Regions from separate parts of the Arthrobacter sp. P1_H7 genome, predicted to be linked through region 2. Evidence: riboswitches for the same ligand, from Rfam matches in the RefSeq annotation. Region 2 holds a riboswitch; each other region holds the start of a gene.
What was found. A riboswitch is a leader RNA that binds a small molecule or an ion and turns the genes downstream of it on or off. The one in region 2 is predicted to bind cyclic di-AMP.

Region 1: linked by a shared signal. The riboswitch ahead of AC1DXI_RS10365 (M23 family metallopeptidase) and the one ahead of AC1DXI_RS09410 (NlpC/P60 family protein) in region 2 are both predicted to bind cyclic di-AMP.
Region 3: linked by a shared signal. The riboswitch ahead of AC1DXI_RS18670 (aggregation-promoting factor C-terminal-like domain-containing protein) and the one ahead of AC1DXI_RS09410 (NlpC/P60 family protein) in region 2 are both predicted to bind cyclic di-AMP.

The regions. Positions count from the first base shown of each region.
Region 1 is NZ_JBFUCO010000009.1:22,486-29,309, reverse strand. It holds gene fdhD (formate dehydrogenase accessory sulfurtransferase FdhD) at 1-133, opposite strand, end outside; gene AC1DXI_RS10390 (molybdopterin molybdotransferase MoeA) at 268-1,818, opposite strand; gene AC1DXI_RS10385 (DUF6457 domain-containing protein) at 1,815-2,102, opposite strand; gene mobA (molybdenum cofactor guanylyltransferase) at 2,124-2,795, opposite strand; gene AC1DXI_RS10375 (HNH endonuclease) at 2,882-3,382, opposite strand; gene AC1DXI_RS10370 (NlpC/P60 family protein) at 3,602-4,360, opposite strand; cyclic di-AMP (ydaO/yuaA leader) riboswitch at 4,656-4,825, opposite strand; gene AC1DXI_RS10365 (M23 family metallopeptidase) at 4,963-5,784, opposite strand; cyclic di-AMP (ydaO/yuaA leader) riboswitch at 5,789-6,003, opposite strand; gene AC1DXI_RS10360 (iron-dependent transcriptional repressor DtxR) at 6,154-6,824, opposite strand, start outside.
Region 2 is NZ_JBFUCO010000007.1:32,227-39,050, reverse strand. It holds gene AC1DXI_RS09425 (DedA family protein) at 1-355, shown strand, start outside; gene AC1DXI_RS09420 (response regulator transcription factor) at 361-1,038, shown strand; gene AC1DXI_RS09415 (sensor histidine kinase) at 1,031-2,038, shown strand; gene AC1DXI_RS09410 (NlpC/P60 family protein) at 2,184-2,867, opposite strand; cyclic di-AMP (ydaO/yuaA leader) riboswitch at 2,872-3,074, opposite strand; gene AC1DXI_RS09405 (hypothetical protein) at 3,276-3,524, shown strand; gene AC1DXI_RS09400 (cation:proton antiporter) at 3,521-4,726, shown strand; gene AC1DXI_RS09395 (DNA alkylation repair protein) at 4,816-5,535, opposite strand; gene AC1DXI_RS09390 (glycoside hydrolase family 16 protein) at 5,880-6,824, shown strand, end outside.
Region 3 is NZ_JBFUCO010000022.1:3,120-8,718, reverse strand. It holds gene AC1DXI_RS18675 (bifunctional glycosyltransferase family 2/GtrA family protein) at 1-272, opposite strand, end outside; gene AC1DXI_RS18670 (aggregation-promoting factor C-terminal-like domain-containing protein) at 429-1,256, opposite strand; cyclic di-AMP (ydaO/yuaA leader) riboswitch at 1,256-1,415, opposite strand; gene AC1DXI_RS18665 (sensor histidine kinase) at 1,597-3,183, opposite strand; gene AC1DXI_RS18660 (response regulator transcription factor) at 3,205-3,945, opposite strand; gene AC1DXI_RS18655 (hypothetical protein) at 4,186-5,157, shown strand.

The DNA.
Region 1 (6,824 bases), on a different contig from region 2:
TGCCGAGCCGGATTTCCAGCGGTTCCTCGACGGCAAGGACGTCCTCCCGGTGCCGGACGGGGAATTCGAGGGCCTGCGGGGACCCGTCCAGGACGATCTTGTGCACCTTGCGGCGCTGTGTCACACGGCCCATCCGGTGCTCCTAAGCAACATGTCCTGCCGCTGTTTGAATCTTGCGGCTGTTTGAATCTTTGGCTTGTTCCATCATTGTAAGTGTCTGATTGTGATGGCGTGTCCGGCCCTGACGCCGGCGCAGCGGGCCGGGACTCAGCCCAAAAGGGCACTCCAGTCCACCGGCCCGTCGCTGGCCGCGGTCTTCCTGGCGGTCCGTTTCGCCGCCGGCTTCTGCGCGGCGGCCGCTGCCGAAGCGTCAGGCAGCGGCGCACCCCACGGGAGGGCGAATGCGGGGACCACTTCCCCCAGCTGCACGCCATGGGGCGGGACCACCAGCACACCGTCGGCGCCGGCCAGGCCCCGCATCATTCCCGGGCCGGTGTGCTGCGCCGGCGATGCCATGCCATAGAGCAGCCGGAAGGGCATGAGCCGGGTCCGGCCCGGATCGGCGTCAATGGTCGAGCCGCAGGGCACCTCGCTGAGCGGGGGGATCGCGCCGTGCCCCAGGGCTGCGAGGAGTGGGGCCCCGATCGTGGACAGTGCCATCATGGCCGCGAGCGGGTTTCCTGGCAGGCCGAGGATGTAACGGCCGTCCGGCAGCTCGGCCAGCACGGCGGGGTGGCCCGGCCGCATGGCGATTCCGTCGATCAGGAGGCGGCCGCCGAGTTCGGCGACCGAGCGGCGGAGGTGGTCTGTTCCGGAGCGTCCCGTGCCGCCGGTGGTGATCACGACGTCGGCGGGCAGGTTTTCACCAGCAGGATCGGTGTCCTCGAGCGCGGCGAGCCATTCGGCGTAGGTGTCGCCGACTTTCACTTCTTCGGTACAGATTCCGCCGAGCATTCCCACCACGGCGGCCAGTTGGGGTCCGAAGGTGTCGCGGACCTGCCCTGGTGCCGGCATCCCGCTCGTCACGACCTCGGAGCCAGTGAAGACGAGGCGCACTACGGCCTTGCCGAGCACGGGAAGAGTGTCGCTTCCGGCCAGCGCGGCGAGGGCAAGATGGGCGGGGTTCAGGACCGTGCCGCGCTGGATCAGGACGTCCCCGGCGGCGGCTTCCTCTCCGGCTTTCCTGATGTGGTCGCCGTTGCGCGGGTCTCCTGGTTTCGCGGTGCCGCCCAGCTTCAGGACGGGCAGGCCGTCCTCGTCGGCACCGATGATGCCGCTTTCGCTGCGCAACACCGCCCTGGCCCCGGGCGGGATGAGGCCGCCGGTGGCAATCGGGCTGGCCTGATGCGGTGCCAGCCGCTGGCCGGGTTCGGCCAGGATCCAGGGGCCGCTGCCGTTGACGGCCCAGCCGTCCATGGCCGAAGAAGCGTAATGGGGCATGTCCTGCTGGGCAACGACGTCCGCCGCGAGGGTCCTGCCCAGCGCCTGCCGCAGCGGGACAGGGGCGGCCGGGATGGGAACGGCGCAGTCGAACGCGAGTTGCCGGGCCTCCTGCCACGTGTGGGCCAGGTGCCTGTGCGGCTCTGCCGCGGTGTCCTCGGCCGCTGCATCCTGGTCCGCGGTGTCCTGGTCCGCTACATCTTGGTCTGCGGTATCCTGGCCCGCCGCATCCTGGTCCGCCGGGATGTGAGGGTCGCCGAGGCCGTCTCTGACTCCGTCTCGGCCGCCATCTCTGACTGCATCTCCACCTCCATCTCTGCCGGCATCTCCACCTGCGGCGGTGGCTGGTCCGCTGCCGTCCGGGGCCGCAGCCGTCATGCCCCGGAAGTTTCGGCGGCTGCGTAATCCTTGGCGAGCCGGCGGGCCACGGCCATCGCGGCCTCCATGGACACAGCGTCCGTGGCCTGCCCGGAGCCCGAGGCCAGACCGGCGGCAAAGCCGGCAATGAACGTGGTCAGCGGTGCCGCCGGGCGCACCACGGAATGGGCGGCCACGCCGGCCAAGGCGAGGACCTCATTTACGTCAATCTCAACGTCGTCCAGCTCCAGGGCCTGGAGCAGGGCACGGCACCAGTCTTCCAGTGTTTCATCCTGGCTTTTCACCGTTTGCCTCCATGGTCGAGTTCAGCTGCGCAGAGCCGGGCCGGAGCCCGGACCGCCGTCGGGAATCCTGCCGGATACCCCTAGTGCGGACGCGTCATCCCAGGTGTCGACGTCGTCCGTGGAACCCGGCGGAACGCGAACTTCCCGCACGTCCAGCCTAGCAAGAAGGGTGAAGACCGACGCGTTTTCCAGCCTGTTCCGGGACGCGGCGTCGGCGACGGAACGTTGTAGCACAGCCGTACCATAAAAGCCCGCGAGCGGCTGCTTCCGGCCGTCGGCCGAGACTGCCATGACGCCGTCGGGCCCGTCCCATTCCGGCGTACCTGCGGCAGGCGCGGCCAGCGCCTCAGCCAGGGCGCGGACCGCGTCGGCGGACCGCGGCATGTCGCACGCCAGAACCAGGGTAAAGGGCGCGGCCGCTGCGCGCCGGCCCGCGCGGTCGGCGGCCAGGGCAGCCAGGCCCGCGGCGATGGCTGCGGCCGGCCCCGCGAAGGGCGGGTTCTCACGGCAGGTCAGGACGCCGCCGGGCAGGCCCCCGGGGTCGGGGCCGACGACGACGGTGCGCGCCGCCGCGCCCGCGGCCCGCAGTGACCGCTCCAGGAGGGTGGCCCCGTCGAAGATCAGCCCGGATTTGGGCACGCCGCCGAGGCGGGAGGCCCGTCCCCCGGCGAGAATGATGGCATCGAACTCCATCGGTTCAGCGTAGCGCGGCGCCGGCCGCCACCGAGCAAGCCGTAACGCGCGCCGGCAGCAATCTCACCAGCTGATCAGGCAGCAGGTCAGGCAGCCGATTCAGGCAGCAGGAACGGATCCCAGGCCGGCGTCGGCTTCTCGAGTTCCTTGATCTGCCAGATGGCGCCCTTTGGCGGGCCCGGAACAAAACCGATCTTCCAGCCCATCTCCGCCGGCGTATGGTCGCTCTTGGCGTTGTTGCACCGTAGGCAGGCCGCCACCAGGTTCTCCCAGGAGTCGGCTCCGCCCCGCGACTTGGGCTGGATGTGGTCGATGGTGTGGGCAGCCTTGCCGCAGTACGCGCAGCGGTGGGCATCCCGGCGCAGCACGCCGCGGCGGCTCACCGCAGTCATCGTGTTGTACCTGGGCCGGATGTAGCGGTTCAGCAGGATCACGGACGGGCGGCCCAAAATGTCCTGGGGGCCGACCACGGGGTCGTCCCCTTCGGCCACCACGCTGGCCTTTCCGGTCAGGACAAGGACAAGCGCCCGGCGGAAGGTGATGACCGCCAGCGGTTCATATCCAGCATTCAGAACGAGAGTGCGCATCCGCATACCTCTTCACGGCCGCACCCGCCAGCGGCACGAGGGCCGGCTGCCCTCTGCATGGTCGGGCTATGGATCGACAACACAAGAGTAAACACTCAAGTGCCGGATCACCGAATATTTTTTCGCCGGCGCAGTCCCCGGCGCGGAAAGTTCACTGCGCGGCAACGCAAAAGACCCCCGCCTGCAGGCGGGGGTCTTTCGAAAAGCCGGGGTTCGTGCTTAGGCGCCGACGCGGATGAAGACCGGGCCGGAGCCGACGTTTACGCTGTACAGCGCGGTGGTGCCGCCGTTCCAGCCGCCGTGCACTGCCATGCCGTTGCCGACGTAGACCGCGATGTGAGCCATGCCCACGCCGCCGTTCTGGTAGTAGGCGAGGTCGCCCGGGCGTGCCTCGCCGGCGCTCACGGTGCGGCCCAGGGACAGGTAACCTGCCGGCCAGCCGTGGTAGTGGATGCCGGCCGCGGCCAGTGCGTTGGTGGCGAGGGCGGTGCAGTCCTGCGCCACGCCGATCTGTGCGTAGGCAGCGGCGGCGATGGTCGCGCCAGCGCCGCTTCCGATGCCGGCCGGAGCCTGGGCAGCGACGCCGCCGCTGACGCCAAGCTCGGTGCCGCCGGCGCGGGAGGCCGTAGCGTCCTGGACCTTCACGACGGGCTTGGGAGCCTCGACGACGGGAGCCGGCGTGGTGGTCACGGCGGGCTTCTCGTAGGAGATCGCGATGGTGGACGCGGCCGAGATGGTGGCCGGAGCTGCGGACTGGACTTCCAGGGCCGAAGCGGAGGTGGATTCGCGCTGAACATTGGTTTCAGCAGCGTTGGCTGCGATTCCACTGGTCAGTACCAGACCGGAAGCTGCGGCGATGACCGCGGCCTGACGGCCCACGCCGCCGGCGTTGTCGCCGACAGCCTTAGCAATAACAGCCAGCGAGTTGGTCTTGGTGACCTCGGCGCGGTGCCGTGCAACGTTTGCACGAGTAGTCATTAAGTTCTCTCTTTCGTGATCCTTGGACCGCGCGCTTTCGGGCACGGACTGAGGACGCTCCGGCATCTTGGGGGTACGCCGGATCGCCCCGAAATGGGTTACTTAGCGAAGGGTGTACTGCGAAGACGCGCCAAAAGCGGAAACTGCATGCTGTCCGGGCTCGGTAGAGATTGAGCCTGCGGAACGTGATCCAATCCGGGCGCCGGCAAGGGCGGCACGTGATGTGGATTCCAGCGGGCTCGACAGAGCCTCGCCGGTGCGCATGCGCGCAGAATTGTGGCGTGAAGACACGAAAGTAGCCTCTCCCAATGCCTACGAGGTGAGCTGTCGGATTCGGATGGGAGTCACCCGGCCGCGCTGCTTCCTTGGAAGCTTTGCGACTTAACCCCAAGGCCTTCTTTCGAAGGCCAAAATTGGTTCCCCCGCCCCTGCCAGACGATGTAATGCGAACGGACCTTGAGCGGTGGCAGAGCTAGGCAATCCACTCAAGAGCGCCAACTTCGGAAAAGTTGGCGTGCTTCAAACCCTACATCAGTCCGGATCCAATGTCACATTCAGATCACGGCGTGTCACGGGAAGTTGAGAGCAGCCCATCGTCTTGTTTAGAGCCAGCCGAGCGGATCAACGACGTCGCCGTTGACCATCACTTCAAAGTGAAGGTGGCAGCCCGTGGAGGCGCCGGTGGTCCCGCTCATGGCGACGACGTCACCGCGGGACACCTTCTGGCCGACCTGGACCGAGGCCGAGGACAGGTGGTTGTACGTGGTCTCCAGGCCGTTGCCGTGATCGATGACCACGCGGTTTCCGCCGCCGAAGGGATGCCAACCGTTGAAGGTCACGGTGCCGCTGGCGGCCGCGTGGACCGCCGTGCCGCACTGGGCGGCGAAATCCTGGCCGCGGTGGAACTCCCCCGCGCCCCCAGTGATGGGGCTGACGCGGTAGCCGAAGGGTGAGGCCGTGACCAACTGGTCCAGCGGCGCACCAAGAGTGCCCGCCGATGCCGCGCGGGTGATGGTGCCCACAGACTGGGCGCTCAGCAACTGCTTGAGCTTCCCGTCCGGATCGCCCTTCGTGGTGACGGCCGTGCGGTTGAAGTCAACCTTTGCGGCGGCGGCAGCCGTGACATCCGGCTGCACGGCAGCGGAGAGCGCGCCGGATCCGCCCGGATTCGAAGCCATCACCGGGCTCGTGACGGGAACCGTCACGGTGAGAACCAGACCAGTTGCGGCCAGCGCGATCCCGGCCTTCTGCCCGACTCCGCTGGCCGCGGCAAAGTCCGTGACCTGGCGGAACGGGCTGCGCCGGTGACGCCGTTCATCGCGGTGCACGTCACGCGGGCGTTCGGCCGTGTGAGCGACGACGGGCCGCGGCTCCGGAGCGGGACCGGTCGCGCGGCGACGGCCCCTGGCGGTCTGGGTGGTCAAGAACGGTTCCTCTCTGGATGGCCTGCGGAGTTAGCTGTCGGATTCGGGTCAGAGAGATCAAAGACCCGGTCCGCCGTTGCAAGCAGCCAGGCACAGAGGCATCCCCATGGGATCCTTCGGTGGAAGCTGCTTGCCGCTGACGGACTTCACCCCAAGGCTGCCGAAGTAGCAGCCGAAAGTGGTTCCCCCGCCCCTGCCAGGAGGTGGTTCTGCGACTGATCCGCTGGCAGGGTTCGGCTTCGGATCAGGTAACGCTTTGGTATCGGTACTGGCCACTAACTATAGGTGATTAAGCCGCCCGGTAATAAATCCGTAATCGCAATTGTGCACAACTCATGGGTCGTCCCATGACCGGCGCGGAGTGGCTGGTCAGGCGACTGTTACAAAGACGTGCGCGGCAACCTCGGGCGGCAGCTCCAGGGCACCTTCGATATCGGGCACGCGGACCGAGATGTACTCCCCCACCCGCTCCAGCGAGACCAGCGCGCCTGGCCTGATTCCGCCCTCATCGAGCTGGGCCAGAAGCTCCGGCTCCACCTGGATCGGCTCCGCGAGCCGGTTGACCGTAACCCGGGAGCCCACACCGTAGCCGGCCATGGCCTCCAGCAGGTTCACGGCCCTGTCCACGGGGGCGCCGTTGGGCACGCCGCCAAGATCCGCAAGCCCTGGAATAGGGTTTCCGTAGGGCGATACTGTCGGGTGGTTGAGCATCTCAAAGATTCTGCGCTCGACGCGTTCGCTCATGACATGCTCCCAGCGGCACGCTTCCTCATGGACGTAGGCCCAGTCGAGCCCGATCACGTCCGCGAGGAGGCGTTCGGCCAGACGGTGCTTGCGCATGACGCCGATTGCGCGTTTCCGTCCGGTTTCCGTCAGCTCAAGGTGCCGGTCGCCGGAAACAACCACCAGCCCGTCGCGCTCCATCCGGCCGATGGTCTGGGACACAGTGGGGCCGGAGTGGCGGAGCCGTTCGGCGATGCGGGCGCGGAGGGCAACGATGTTTTCTTCTTCAAGTTCCAGAATGGTCCGAAGATACATCT
Region 2 (6,824 bases):
CGTCGTGCTGGCCCGCTTCGTCCCCATGGTCCGGACGTTTGCTCCCCTGACCGCCGGGATCGCGCGCTATGACTACAAATCCTTCACCCTGTGGAATATCACCGGCGCCGCGGCATGGGCGGCCTCCGTGACGATGCTTGGCACCTGTCTGGGGCACTTCGACATCATCGCCAGGAACATCGACGCCATTGTCGTGGCCATGGTGCTCGTCTCCGTCGTGCCGGGGGTGGTGCAGCTCCTCAAACGCCGCCGCAACTCCCGCGGCGCAGCCGCATCCGCAGCCAACGCCGCCGGCGACACGGCGGAGGAACCCGGGGGCGGACGGCGGACTGAGGAAATGGCCGCGGAAGAATAGCTGACATGACTTCCGCTGACCGTCCCTCCCTGCTGCTCGTCGAGGACGACGCCGTCCTGGGACCGCTCATCGCCGAGCTCCTGGACCCCGACTACCGGGTCCAGTTGTTCACCAACGGCCGCGATGGCCTCCACCAGGGGCTGACCGGGAGCTGGGATGTCATGGTGGTCGACCGCGGGCTGCCCGCCATGGACGGCATCGCCCTCATCACGGCTTTGCGGTCGAAAGGCATTGCCACGCCCATCCTGATCCTGACCGCGCTGGGCGATCCCGACGAAAAGGTCAGGGGACTGGACGCCGGCGCCAACGATTACGTGACCAAGCCGTTCGACGCCGGCGAACTGGCAGCACGCCTGCGCGCACTGACGCGTTCCTTCCCGCCCCCGGCCCCGGCACCGGTGGCGATCGGGGACTGGGAACTGGACCCGACGCAGCGCTCCGTCCGTTCCGTCTACGGGCAAACGGTGCCGCTGACCGCGAAGGAAGGCCAACTGCTGGCAGCCCTGGCCGCGGAACCGGACCGCGTCTTCACCCGGGACGAGCTCCTCGCGGCGTGCTTCCACGCCTCGGAGCAGCCCGGCGTGATCGATACCTATGTCCATCACCTGCGCCGGAAGATCTCCAAAGCCGTGATCCGCACGGTGCACGGCCTCGGATACCAGATCGGCGAAGCTAATGAGTGACGGCCGGCAGGCCGGCGGAAATCCGGACCACTCCATCCTGCGCAAGGCCTCCCTCAAGGTCGCGCTGCGGATCAGCGCCGCGTGCGCGGTCATGGTTCTCGGGCTGCTCGCCGCCACGGCGCTGTACCTCACGAACCAACTGGCCCATCCTGAAGTGCCGGGTTCGGCGGCGGCCGGGGCGGCCTACACATACCTGGATTCCAAGGATGTCCTCGAAGCCATGATCATCGCCGGGGTGGCGGGAATCCTGCTGGCCGGCATCGTCGGGTGGCTCAGCGCGCGCAGCGCCATCCGACCCCTCGGTGAGGCCCTGGCCAGGGAGCGGCGTTTCGTCCAGGACGCGAGCCACGAATTGCGCACCCCATTGACCATCCTGGACACCAGGATCCAGCTGGCCCAACGCAACACTGTGCCCGGCTCCCGGCAAAGCCAGGACCTGGCCCGGATCCGGGAGGACGCCGCGACGCTGACCGGGATTGTCAACGAACTGCTCCTCGCAGCTACCGCGGAGGCCCCGGCCCACTCCGCACCTCCTGCCGACCTGGCCGACGCTGCCGCCAGCGTCGCCGGCAGCCTCCAGCCGGTGGCAGAGCAGCGGAAGGTGCGCCTGGAATTCTCTGCCGATGCCCGGCCGCTGGCCCGGATCGAGAAGAACGCGCTGCGCCGTGCCGTGCTGGCCCTGGCGGACAACGCCCTGGCCCACACGCCTCCGGGCGGCCGCGTGTCCATCACGACCTCAATCGAGCAGAAGCGCGCCGTGATCACCGTGGCGGACTCGGGGACCGGAATTACCGGCGTCGATCAGGCCCGGATCTTTGACCGGTTCGTGCGGACCGCCAGCACCGGCACCTCACAGGGACAGCGGAGCTTTGGCATCGGGCTGGCCTTGGTCCGGGAGATTGCCGTCGCTGCCGGGGGCACTGTCGAGGTGGCCGCGACCGGGGACGAGGGAACCGTCATGAAGCTGACGCTTCCGCTCAGTGAGAGCGGGAATCCCTGAGGATCCTGTGCTGCAGAAGGCGGTGCCGCCGGGAGCCCGGACCCCCAAAATGCGGAGACAGAAAAGACCGGCGATCGATTTGCCCCCAAGGGAAATCGATCGCCGGTCTTTCCGGACTGTCTGGCCCCGGTCGGGGCCATGCGGCTTAGGCGCGGACGAAGGTCACGCCGCCGGTCGCGGTGAGCCAGGACAGCGGGTGCACCATCGTCTGGTTCGAGCCGTTCATGCCGCCGCTGACCACCTGGCCGTTGCCGGCGTAGATGCCCACGTGGCCGGACTGGACCACTATGTCACCGGGCTGCGGCGTGGCCACAACGGCTCCAAGGCCAAGGAACGCGCGGGGACCGATGTCGCCAACGGGCTTACCCGCGGCGCCAAGGGCCTTCTCCACCATGGCGGTGCAGTCCTGGGTGATGCCGACCTGGCTGTAGGCGGCCGAGAGCATGATGGCGTTGCGTCCGCCGGCAGCGGGCGCCGCGGCCGGCGCTGCTGCCGGAGCGGCCTGCACCTGGACGGTCGCCTTGGGCGCTGCCTTGGGCGCTGCCGCCGGGGCTGCAGCGGGAGCCAGAGCCGGAGCCGGAGCAACGGGCTGCTCGATGACCGGCGCGGCAACAGAATCCACTGCGGGGCGCTCGAAGCTGATCTTGACGCTTGAATCGGCGCTGACGGGGGCGCTGACCTGTCCGGTGACGTCGATGTTCGACGCCGGAGCGGAGTCACGCTGCACGGGGGCGGTGGCGGCGTTGGCAGCCATTCCGCTGGTCAGGACCAGGCCGGATGCGGCGGCGAGGACGGCGGCATGGCGCGCAAAAGTATTGACTGAAGTCATGAATGTAGCCTCTCCCAATGCCTGCGAGGTGAGCTGTCGGATTCGGATGGGAGGCACCCGGCCGCACTCCCGGGCCCGTCGTGGCGGGCACTGTGCGGCTTCACCCCAAGACCTGCATATCAGCAGGTCAAAAGTGGTTTCCCCGTCTCTGCCGGACGTTGATGCGAGTTACCCCCGGGCCGCGGCAGAGTTAGGCAATCGGCTGGGGAGCGCCCGTATCGGAGACAACAGGCACTCATCAACCGTAGCGCGAACCGCACCCGAAAGTCACATTCAGGTAACGGAGGCGGTGATGCCGTGCCGCAATTTACCCATAGGGCGGCGCCGCTTCCGAACATAGGATGATGCCATCAGCACCACCGGAAGCGGAGGCCCGAAATGAACAGCCATTGTGTCGCCATCTGCCAGTTGAGCACTCAGCCCCAAGAGGATTTCGACGTCAACACCGAGCTGCTGATCCTGGACGGCGGGGACGTCCACGTGAGCACATGGGACGCGGAACCACGCGACGGAGGCTTCGACGAGCACGTCCTGAATGACCGGGTGGACGCGCTCGGGTACATGGTTGTCAACGACTGGGCCTTCCTGGACGGGAAGGCCTACGCAGTAGTGGAACGGCGGTCGGGAACGGCGCCGGCGGGCCGCGGCGAACCGTGACCTTCCTGTCCCTGGCGCTGATCGCCGTCATCGCCCTGGCTGGCCCCCTGCTGGCCCTGCCCGTGCGCTGGCACTTGCCTGTCATGCTGGGTGAGCTGCTGGCCGGCATCGCGATCGGGCGCTCAGGCCTGGCCCTTGTGGACCCCGCGGACCCGACGTTCACCCTGCTGGCCAATATCGGGTTTGCGCTGATGATGTTCGTGGCAGGCACCCACGTTCCCGTGCGGGATCCGCACATCCGTGGCGCCCTCGGCAGGGGCTCCCGCCGGGCGATTGTGGCCGCAGCGGCAGCGGTGGTGGTCGGAACCGGCATCGGGCTGCTGTTCGGGACTGGACATGCTCCCCTCTATGTCGTGCTGCTGGCGTCCTCGTCGGCCGCCCTGGTGCTTCCAATCGTCGATTCCCTGCGCCTCGGCGGGCCAGATGTCGTTGACATGACCGCGCAGGTGGCAATAGCCGACACAGCCTGCATAATGGCGTTGCCGCTCCTGGTGGATCCGCCCCACGCAGTCCAGGCGGCGCTGGGCGTCCTCGTGGTGACCGGGTGCGCGGTAGTGCTCTTTGTCGGCTTGCGCTGGCTGGAGCGCCGGGGAATCCGCCGGCGCGTGCACCGGCTCTCGGAAAGCCGCAAGTTTGCCCTGGAGCTGCGGATCCAGCTGGCCGTACTCTTCACCCTGGCCGGTGTCGCAACGTGGAGCAATGTTTCTGTGATGATGGCAGGCTTTTCCTTCGGCCTGGTGATGGCTGCCGTCGGCGAACCGCGGCGGCTGGCCCGGCAACTGTTCGCGCTCAGCGACGGCTTCCTGGGTCCGCTCTTCTTCGTCTGGCTGGGTGCCTCGCTGACGCTCAGGGACCTGGCCGGACACCCTGACATGATTGCCCTCGGCCTGGCACTGGGGGGCGGGGCCCTGCTGGCGCACGCCGACCTGGCTTTCCTGGGACTCCCGCTGCCCCTCGGGGTGCTGTCGGCGGCCCAGCTTGGCGTACCGGTGGCCGCGGCGAGCATCGGCACGCAGCTTCAGGTCCTGCTCCCGGGCGAGGCCGCGGCCCTGCTGGTGGGAGCGCTGGTCACCATAGCCGCGGGCGCCGTCGCCGGGTCACGGGCGGCGAGGACTTTCGCGCTGCCGGCAGGTGCCGGCGGCAAGTCCGGGGATTCCGGCAGCACCGTCGGGCAGGACGATCCGGGAGATCCGAAGGCCTGACAGTCCGGATGTCTGAATGTCCGATTTGCCTGAGTGCCTGAGTGCCTGAGTGCCTGAACCAGCCGATCCGGCGGCGAAGGTCCGGATCGTCATGCTCCAACGGACGTGAATTGCAGTTCCGGCCTCCGCTTTGCCATCTCCGCCAGGACCCGGGAGACCGCGTCCCGGACAGCCATGCCGTCGGCGTCGAACTTCCCGTCAGGCTCGCCGAGCACCGCGTTGGCGTGCCGGACAAACCTCTCCCAGTCCCCCGCGCCCGCGCGCAGCGCCAGCAACGGCGAGAGCAGCGCGGCCCGGCGCAGCCAGGCATCCGGCTCGCGCACCCATCGGTCCAGCACGCTGTCGGCCCGCACCCTGGCCAAGACATCGAGCCCGTCCACCAGGGGCCCGACGACGTCGACGGCGAGCGGATCCACAAGGTCCGGCACACGCGCCTGCCGGATGAACCCCTCCAGCCGGGTGAGGTCGGAGTTGGTCAGCAGCTTCACGTTGTTCTGCAGCAGGACCACGGCTGCCAGCCGGCGCTCGAAAACCGGCGCCGCCCCCAGATCGGAGCCCTCCAGATCGGAGCCCTCCAGTTCCGAGCCCCACAGTTCGGAACTCAGCGCAGCGACCTCATCACGGGAGAGTCCGGGATAGCGGCGGCCGGCATCGCGGACCGTGCCGCGCACGGCACCCACGGAGGTGCCGTAGAACCGAAGGCCGCTGCCCGCTGGCGCCGTTTCCAGCCGCGACTGCAGCTGCTCAGCGCGGCGCCAGGAAGCTTCCCGCTGCAGGGAGAGGTCGATGAATTCGCCGGCTTCACTCACAGGTCCATTCTTTCCCGTCGCAGCTCACGGTGGAAACGCGGTGCCAAGCCGTCCTGGGCGGCGGGCGTGGACCATCCAGATCCCCGCCGGCCCTGCTTGGCGGGTCACCACTATCTTCGCGGGAGGTTTGCAGGCTGAGGTAACGGTCCGGTAACGTTGGCCGCTGGCCGTGAGGCCCGGCCCGAATGCAGGGCCCCGGACCGCCCCTTCGCAGGGCCCCGTTGCGCCGTTCGGCGTCTGCTCGCCCATGCCTTGCGGCAGGGGCCGGATGAAACTTTCCGCACTATCCGCCGCCCTGGCAGCGTCGGTTGTGTGTGCCAGCCACGAAAGCCCGGAGGGGTCCGTTGTTCAAGAAGACACCGCTGTTCAATAAATCAACGTTCAAAGATGCACGGCCGGCGGCACGCCTCTCGGCACCACAGCTGAACAAGGTAGCGATTGCGCTGAGCCTGGGAGCACTGTCCCTGACCGGCTGCAGCGCTGGTCCCACGTCCGGCGCCGCAGCCGTTTCCCCGGCCACCGAGGCCGCGCATTCTGCTGCGGACTCCACGTCCTCGGCGGCAACCCAGGCTTCGCATCCTGCCGCGAAGGCCACGGCCTCGGCGGCCGCAACGCCTAAGCCGGCGGCCCCCTCGGCCCCCAAACCTGTCTCCGGCACGGCCGCTGCACCTGCGGCCCCCGGAGCCGGTGCGGCACCTGCACCGGCCGCCGCGGCAGTCGCCCCGGCAGCTGGGGCACAAGCGGCAGCCGCTCCGGCGCCGGCACCGGTAACGGCGGCCGCCGCGCCCGTCGCGGCCCAGGCCGCCACGGCCCGGGGCTGGGGTGCGGTTGTTGCGGGTGACGAGTTCTCCAAGGCCGGCGCCCCCGACTCCACCAAGTGGAGCGTCTTCAAGGGATCCGGACATGCCGGCAAGGGTGTCAGGAGCCCGCAGGCGTGGTCAGTCGCCAACGGCGTGGCCACCGTCAGCGGCGACTCGGCCGGCACCACGGGCGGCATGTCGGCCAAATTTGCGCAGCAGAAATACGGCAAATGGGAGACGCGCATGCGGACCAACGCCCGGGACCCCGAGTACCACCCCGTGCTGATCCTGTGGCCCAACAACAACACCTCGCCCAACTGCGCCGAGATTGACTACGCCGAGGGCAGCGCCAACACCACGCAGATCAAGTTCTTCCTGCACTACGCCTGCGGCGGCTCGAACTTCCAGACCACGGCGGCCAAGACGATCGACACCACCCAGTGGCACAACTACGCAGTGGAGTGGACTCCTGCCGGCATCACCGGTTAC
Region 3 (5,599 bases), on a different contig from region 2:
GCGCCGAGCAGGTAGGCGTGGAGCCGGCGCAGGCAGGCTTCGAGGTCGCGTTCCTCGTTGAAGACCGGGATGGTGACGTCCAGCAGGGGCGTGCTGGCGCGCGTATCGATGGCTGTGCGCCGGGCGCCGGGGCCGGTAAGCGCCCCGGCGATCGGGCCCGGAGCTGGCGCGTCGGCCAGCGCAAGCCCCGGGGGTGTCTCGGGTGCCGCCGGGCCGGCCGGCGTCGCCGCGGTGCGGGGCAGGGTTCCTGTGGCCTGGTCTGTGAATGTCATGGCTCAACTTTCCCGGCGGCCCTTATGAGGGCTTTAGGGTCAAGCTGTGCTGGGGCTGTGGAAGTCGGCCTGTCGGGCAGGCCCGGCCGTGGAGACGCAAGGAGGCCCCGGATCCGTGTGGATCCGGGGCCTCCTGGGGGGCCGGTTAGTGCCGGTTTAGTACCAGTTGTGTGAGTAGTGGAAGTTCAGGGCGCCGCAGGGGGAGCCGTAGCGCGACTTGACGTAGTTCAGGCCCCAGTTGATCTGGGTCCGGTAGTTGGTCATGTAGTCGGCGCCGGCGCTCGCCATCTTCGTGGCGGGCAGGGACTGGACCACGCCGTAGGCGCCGCTGCTGGCGTTGGTCGCGGTGGTCTTCCAGTCAGATTCCTTGGTCCACAGCTTGTGCAGGCACTGCATCTGGCCAGGTGCCCAGCCATAGCGGCCCAGCTGGGACGCGGCGTAGGCCTGGGCCCCGGCAGGGTCGTCGATTGCGACCGGCGCCGGTGCGGGTGCCGGTGCGGGGGCAGGAGCGGCTGCCGGTGCGGGAGCGGGAGCGGGGGCTGCCGCGGGAGCCGGAGCAGGTGCGGGTGCGGGTGCGGGTGCCGGGGCGGGAGCAGCGGGGGCGGGGATCAGCGCTTCGGCTGCCTTAACCTCGGAGATCTGGGGCGCCACGTTCTTTTCCGCCGGAGCGGTCGGCCCAGCCACCTGGACCCGCTCGAAGTTGAGCTTGGCCAGCGGGTCCGCGATCGTGGCCGTTTGGCTCGCAACGTTCGCCGTGTGGGCGCCCGGCTCTGCCGCCTGGCTGGCGGCGCCGCCACCCAGCAGCAGCGCGCACGCGGCGGTGACGACGGCGGCACGGCGGCCGGTTGTACCGAGTCCGGCGGCGAACCGCGACAGGGCGGATGCCCGTTTGGCCGGTTCGGCGCGGTGGCGCGACTTGGCTGCGCCAACTGAGCGGGAATGCGAATCGCCGTCAGGGCGCGTTTGTACCTGGAATTCAGTCATGGTGGCCTCTCAACGCCGGCGGAGTTAGCTGTCGGGTTCGGATGAGGTCATCCGGCCGCACGGAATATCACGTGTCGGCTTCACCCCGAGGGCGCATGAATGCAGAATGCCCGGGAACTCTGGGTCCCCCGCCTCTGCCTGGTCCAGCGGAATCCGGGAAGCGGCAGAGTTTGGCGTCCGTCCGGATATGCGGCACCGATGGCGGCGCACTCTAAAGACGCTACAGGACCCAACCGCTTAAGTCACATTTTGGTAACAGGAATCACAGGGCCGGGGTGGCGGGTTGCGCCGGGTTCACCATTCGTCCGGTCCCGGGTCCCTGTGGCGCCGGCCGCGCCGTCTATGCCGGCGGCGGCGCGGCGGGCAGGCGCACGGCGAACTCCGTGCGTCCCGGCCGGGACGTGACCTCGACCGTTCCTCCGTGGGCCTCCACGATCGACTGGACTATGGACAGGCCCAACCCGCTGGTGCCCTCGGAAGTCGGCGCGGCGGTCGCCGTGCCCTGGCCTCCGCGGCTGCCGGAAACGGCGCCGGACCCGACCCTAGCCGTCGCGACCGCCGAATTGGCGGGGATGGCTGCGGGACTGGACGCCGGATTGGTGCGTGAGGCGTCGGCCCGGGCGAAGCGGGCGAAGATCCGGCCGATAAATTCCGGGGCGATGCCGCTGCCATTGTCTGTCACGGTGACCACGGCACTGCCGTCAGCCGAGCGCATGACGCCCGTGACCACCTTGGTCCCGGGTTCGGTGTGCTTGCGCGCATTGGACAGGAGATTGGCGAGGACCTGGTGAAGCTGGGTCGCATCACCGCGCACCACCACGGGCTCGTCCGGAAGTTCGAGCTGCCAGATGCGGTCCGGGGCCATGACTTTCTCATCGCTGACGGTCTCGATGGCCAGTTGGGTGAGGTCGACGTCGGAGATCTTGAGCGGCTGCCCCTCGTCCAGGCGCGCCAGCAGCAGCAGGTCCTCCACGAGCGTGGTCATCCGCTCGGACTGGCTTTGCACACGGGCGAGGGACCTCTCGCCGTCGGGGGTGAAATGCTCGGTCATCCGCATCAGCTCCGTGTAGCCGCGGATGGCCGTCAGCGGGGTGCGGAGTTCGTGCGAGGCGTCGGCGACGAACTGCCGGACCTTCATCTCGCTCTCCTGCCGCGCTTCGAGGGCGTTGGAGACGTTGTCCAGCATCTTGTTCAGCGCGTAGCCCACGCTGCCCACTTCCGTTCCGGGATGGGCCGCCGACGTCGGGACGCGCACCCCGAGCGCCACCTCGCCGGCGTCCAGCGGGAGGCGGGAGACCTTGGTGGCCACCTCGGAGAGCTGTTCCAGCGGCTTCATGGTCCGCCGGATCAGGGCCGTGCCGGCGAGCCCGATCAGCACGAGCCCGCCGACGGACACTACCACCATGGTCCAGACCAGGGAGGTCAGGGTGTTTTGCTTTTCTGCCAGCGGGAGTCCGGTCACAATCACGTCGCCGTACGGCGCACGCGCGGCCGTGAGCCGGTAGGCGCCGGCCGAAAGGGTCCGGTCCACGGGCATACCGTTTGGGGTGAGGGTCAGGAGAACCTCGTTGTCGTCGGGGGAGAGGCTCTTGACCGCGCCGTCCCCGGCCAGGAAGCCGGCCCTACTGACTTCGTCGTCCACTATCCGGGCGTTAAGCGTCCCGACGCCCTGTCCCCGGGCTTCGAGGGGGTCGGGGCGCCTGCCCGAATCGTCCGAGGAGGGCCGGCCGAACTCGCTCGAACGGTGGGAGGCCTGGTCCAGCTGGGTGTCGAGTTGCCGGGTGAGGAAGAGGTCCATGGAGGCATAGCTGAACAAGCCCACAGCGCCGCAGATGGCCACGAGCAGCGCCATGGCGACCAGGACCAGCCTAGTGCGCAGATGCCACGTGGACGGGTTGCGCCAGTCGCGTCCGGGGACGCGGGTCATGCCGGAAAGTGAGGGCACGGATCAGTCCGCCGGTTTCAGGACGTACCCGGCTCCGCGCACCGTGTGGATCATGGGCGCGTGGTTGGCGTCGACCTTCTTGCGGAGGTAGGAAATGTACAGTTCCACGATGTTCGCCTGGCCGCCGAAGTCGTAATCCCAGACGCGGTCCAGGATCTGGGCCTTGCTGATGACCCGTTTCGGGTTTTCCATGAGGTAGCGCAGCAGCTCGAACTGCGTGGCGGTCAGGTGCAGTTCCTCACCGGCCCGGGTGACTTCGCGGGTGTCGACATTGAGCACGAGGTCACCCACCACGAGCTCGGCGGTGTCCATGGCGGCCACCCCGGAGCGCTGGACCAGCCGGTGCAGGCGCAGCAGCACCTCTTCCATGCTGAACGGCTTGGTGACGTAGTCATCGCCGCCGGCTGCCAGTCCGGTGATGCGGTCCTGGACGGCATCCTTGGCCGTGAGGAACAGCGCCGGCACCTCCGGCGCGAACGCGCGGATCCTGCTCAGCAGTTCGACGCCGTCGAACCCGGGCAGCATCACGTCCAGCACCAGCACGTCGGGGCGGAACTCCTTGGCTAGCCGGACGGCGCCGGGCCCGTCCTCGGCCACAGCCACGGACCATCCGGCCATCCGCAGGCCCATGCTCATGAGCTCGGAGAGGCTGGGTTCGTCATCCACCACGAGGGCACGGATGGGGGAGCCGTCCGGATGCGTGAGCTGGGGAAGGTTGTTGGTCATGGAGTGCGAAGTGGCCATGGGACAACTCTCCGATCTGCCGGTTAGGCGCGGCTTTGGGGACCCTGTGCGGCACCTGTGAATCCCAGCCTAGCGAGCTGGACGCCGTTGCGGGCCGTACGGGCGGCCACGGCCGCGCTCAATCAGCCCTTCCTGTCCGGCCCGAACGTCACAGGCCGGGCTGTCGGCCCGCACAGCCCAGGCACAGGATCGCTCACCACTCTGGGGTGAACACCGATCCGCACCCTAAGGAGAAACACCATGAGCGGTCAGCATCCCGCAGCCGGTTCCGGACCAGCCCCCGAGCCCGCCGCCGTACCCGCCCCCGCGCCCACAGACGGCGCAACGGCGGCGCCCGCGCCCGTGACCGCGCCCCGCGCTGCCTGGCAGCACGACGCCGGACACACCGACGCCGGACACACCGACGCCGGACACACCGATGCCGGACACACAGACGCCGGGCAACCGGCTACGGGCCCAGCTGCCGGCTGGGGCGCGCCCCCGGTCTGGACGGTTCCGGCGTCGGAACCGGCCTGGGGCATGCCCCGGAACGAGCCTCCCGCGACTGCGGCGGCCACAGGCTGGGGCGCGCCGGGAACTTCCGCAAAGACGGCCTCGGCGGCGAAGCCCTGGACCGTCAAGCGGGGGCTCGCCGTCGCCGGGGCCGCAGCTGTCCTGGCTGTCGGCGCCGGGGCGGGCGTCTATGCCCTTACCTCAAGTGCAACGGCAGCCACTGGTGCCGCCGGCGGGGCGGCGGCCGGGGGAACCGGCGGCCAGGGGTTCGCCCCGGGCGTGCCAGGCTCCGCGCAAGACGGCTCCGCGCAAGGCGGTTTCGCGGGAGGGGGCATGCCGGGGCAGGGCGGTCCCGGCGACTTCGCTGCCGGCGGGATGGGCAGCGGGCTTTCGGCGGCAGTGCATGCCGAATACGTGGTGCTGCAAGGAAGCGCCTACACGACGATGGCCGAGCAGCTGGGCACAGTGAGCGAAGTCAGCTCTTCCTCCGTGACGGTCAAGAGCAGCGACGGTTTCACGCGCAGCTATGCGCTGGGCAGCGACGTGGTGGTGAGTAATCTGCAACAGCGGCGCCAGCAGGCCGGCGGCACGGGCACCCAGCTGAGCGTGGCGGACATCGTCGCGGGCGGGACGGTGCGGATCGTGGCGGCCAAGGAAGGTTCCGGCTACACGGCGGCCTCCGTCATGGTGGCGGCGACGGCCACCGGCCAGTCGAACTGACCCGCCGCAGCCGGCAGTGCCGCCGTGCCTGGCCGGCGGCAATGCCTGCTGCCCACTCCGTGGACCGCCGCGCAGGGAACGGTGGGCAGACCCGGTTTTGTCCAACTTGCCGTGCTGTGAATGATTTCCGCCGCTTTGCAGCCTGAGTCCGAATAATATTCGGCAAATAACACTTCCTGACCTTCCGGTCTGTAAAACACTTGTTATTTTAATGCCGCTACAGAATTGTGACTTGCGCTACAAATCCTTGATCTGTCTCACTATGTGGAATTCGGGGTCCATTGTTACTTGCACGTTTACATTGTTACGTTGCACACTTCAATTGTGAACAAGAACTCAACAGCACCTGCAGCCGCAGCTTCCTGGATCAGCACACCCGCTGGTACCGAGATGCGCTGTTGTCGAATGCACGCCTAACTTTTACACCCCTAAAGGTTTCTAG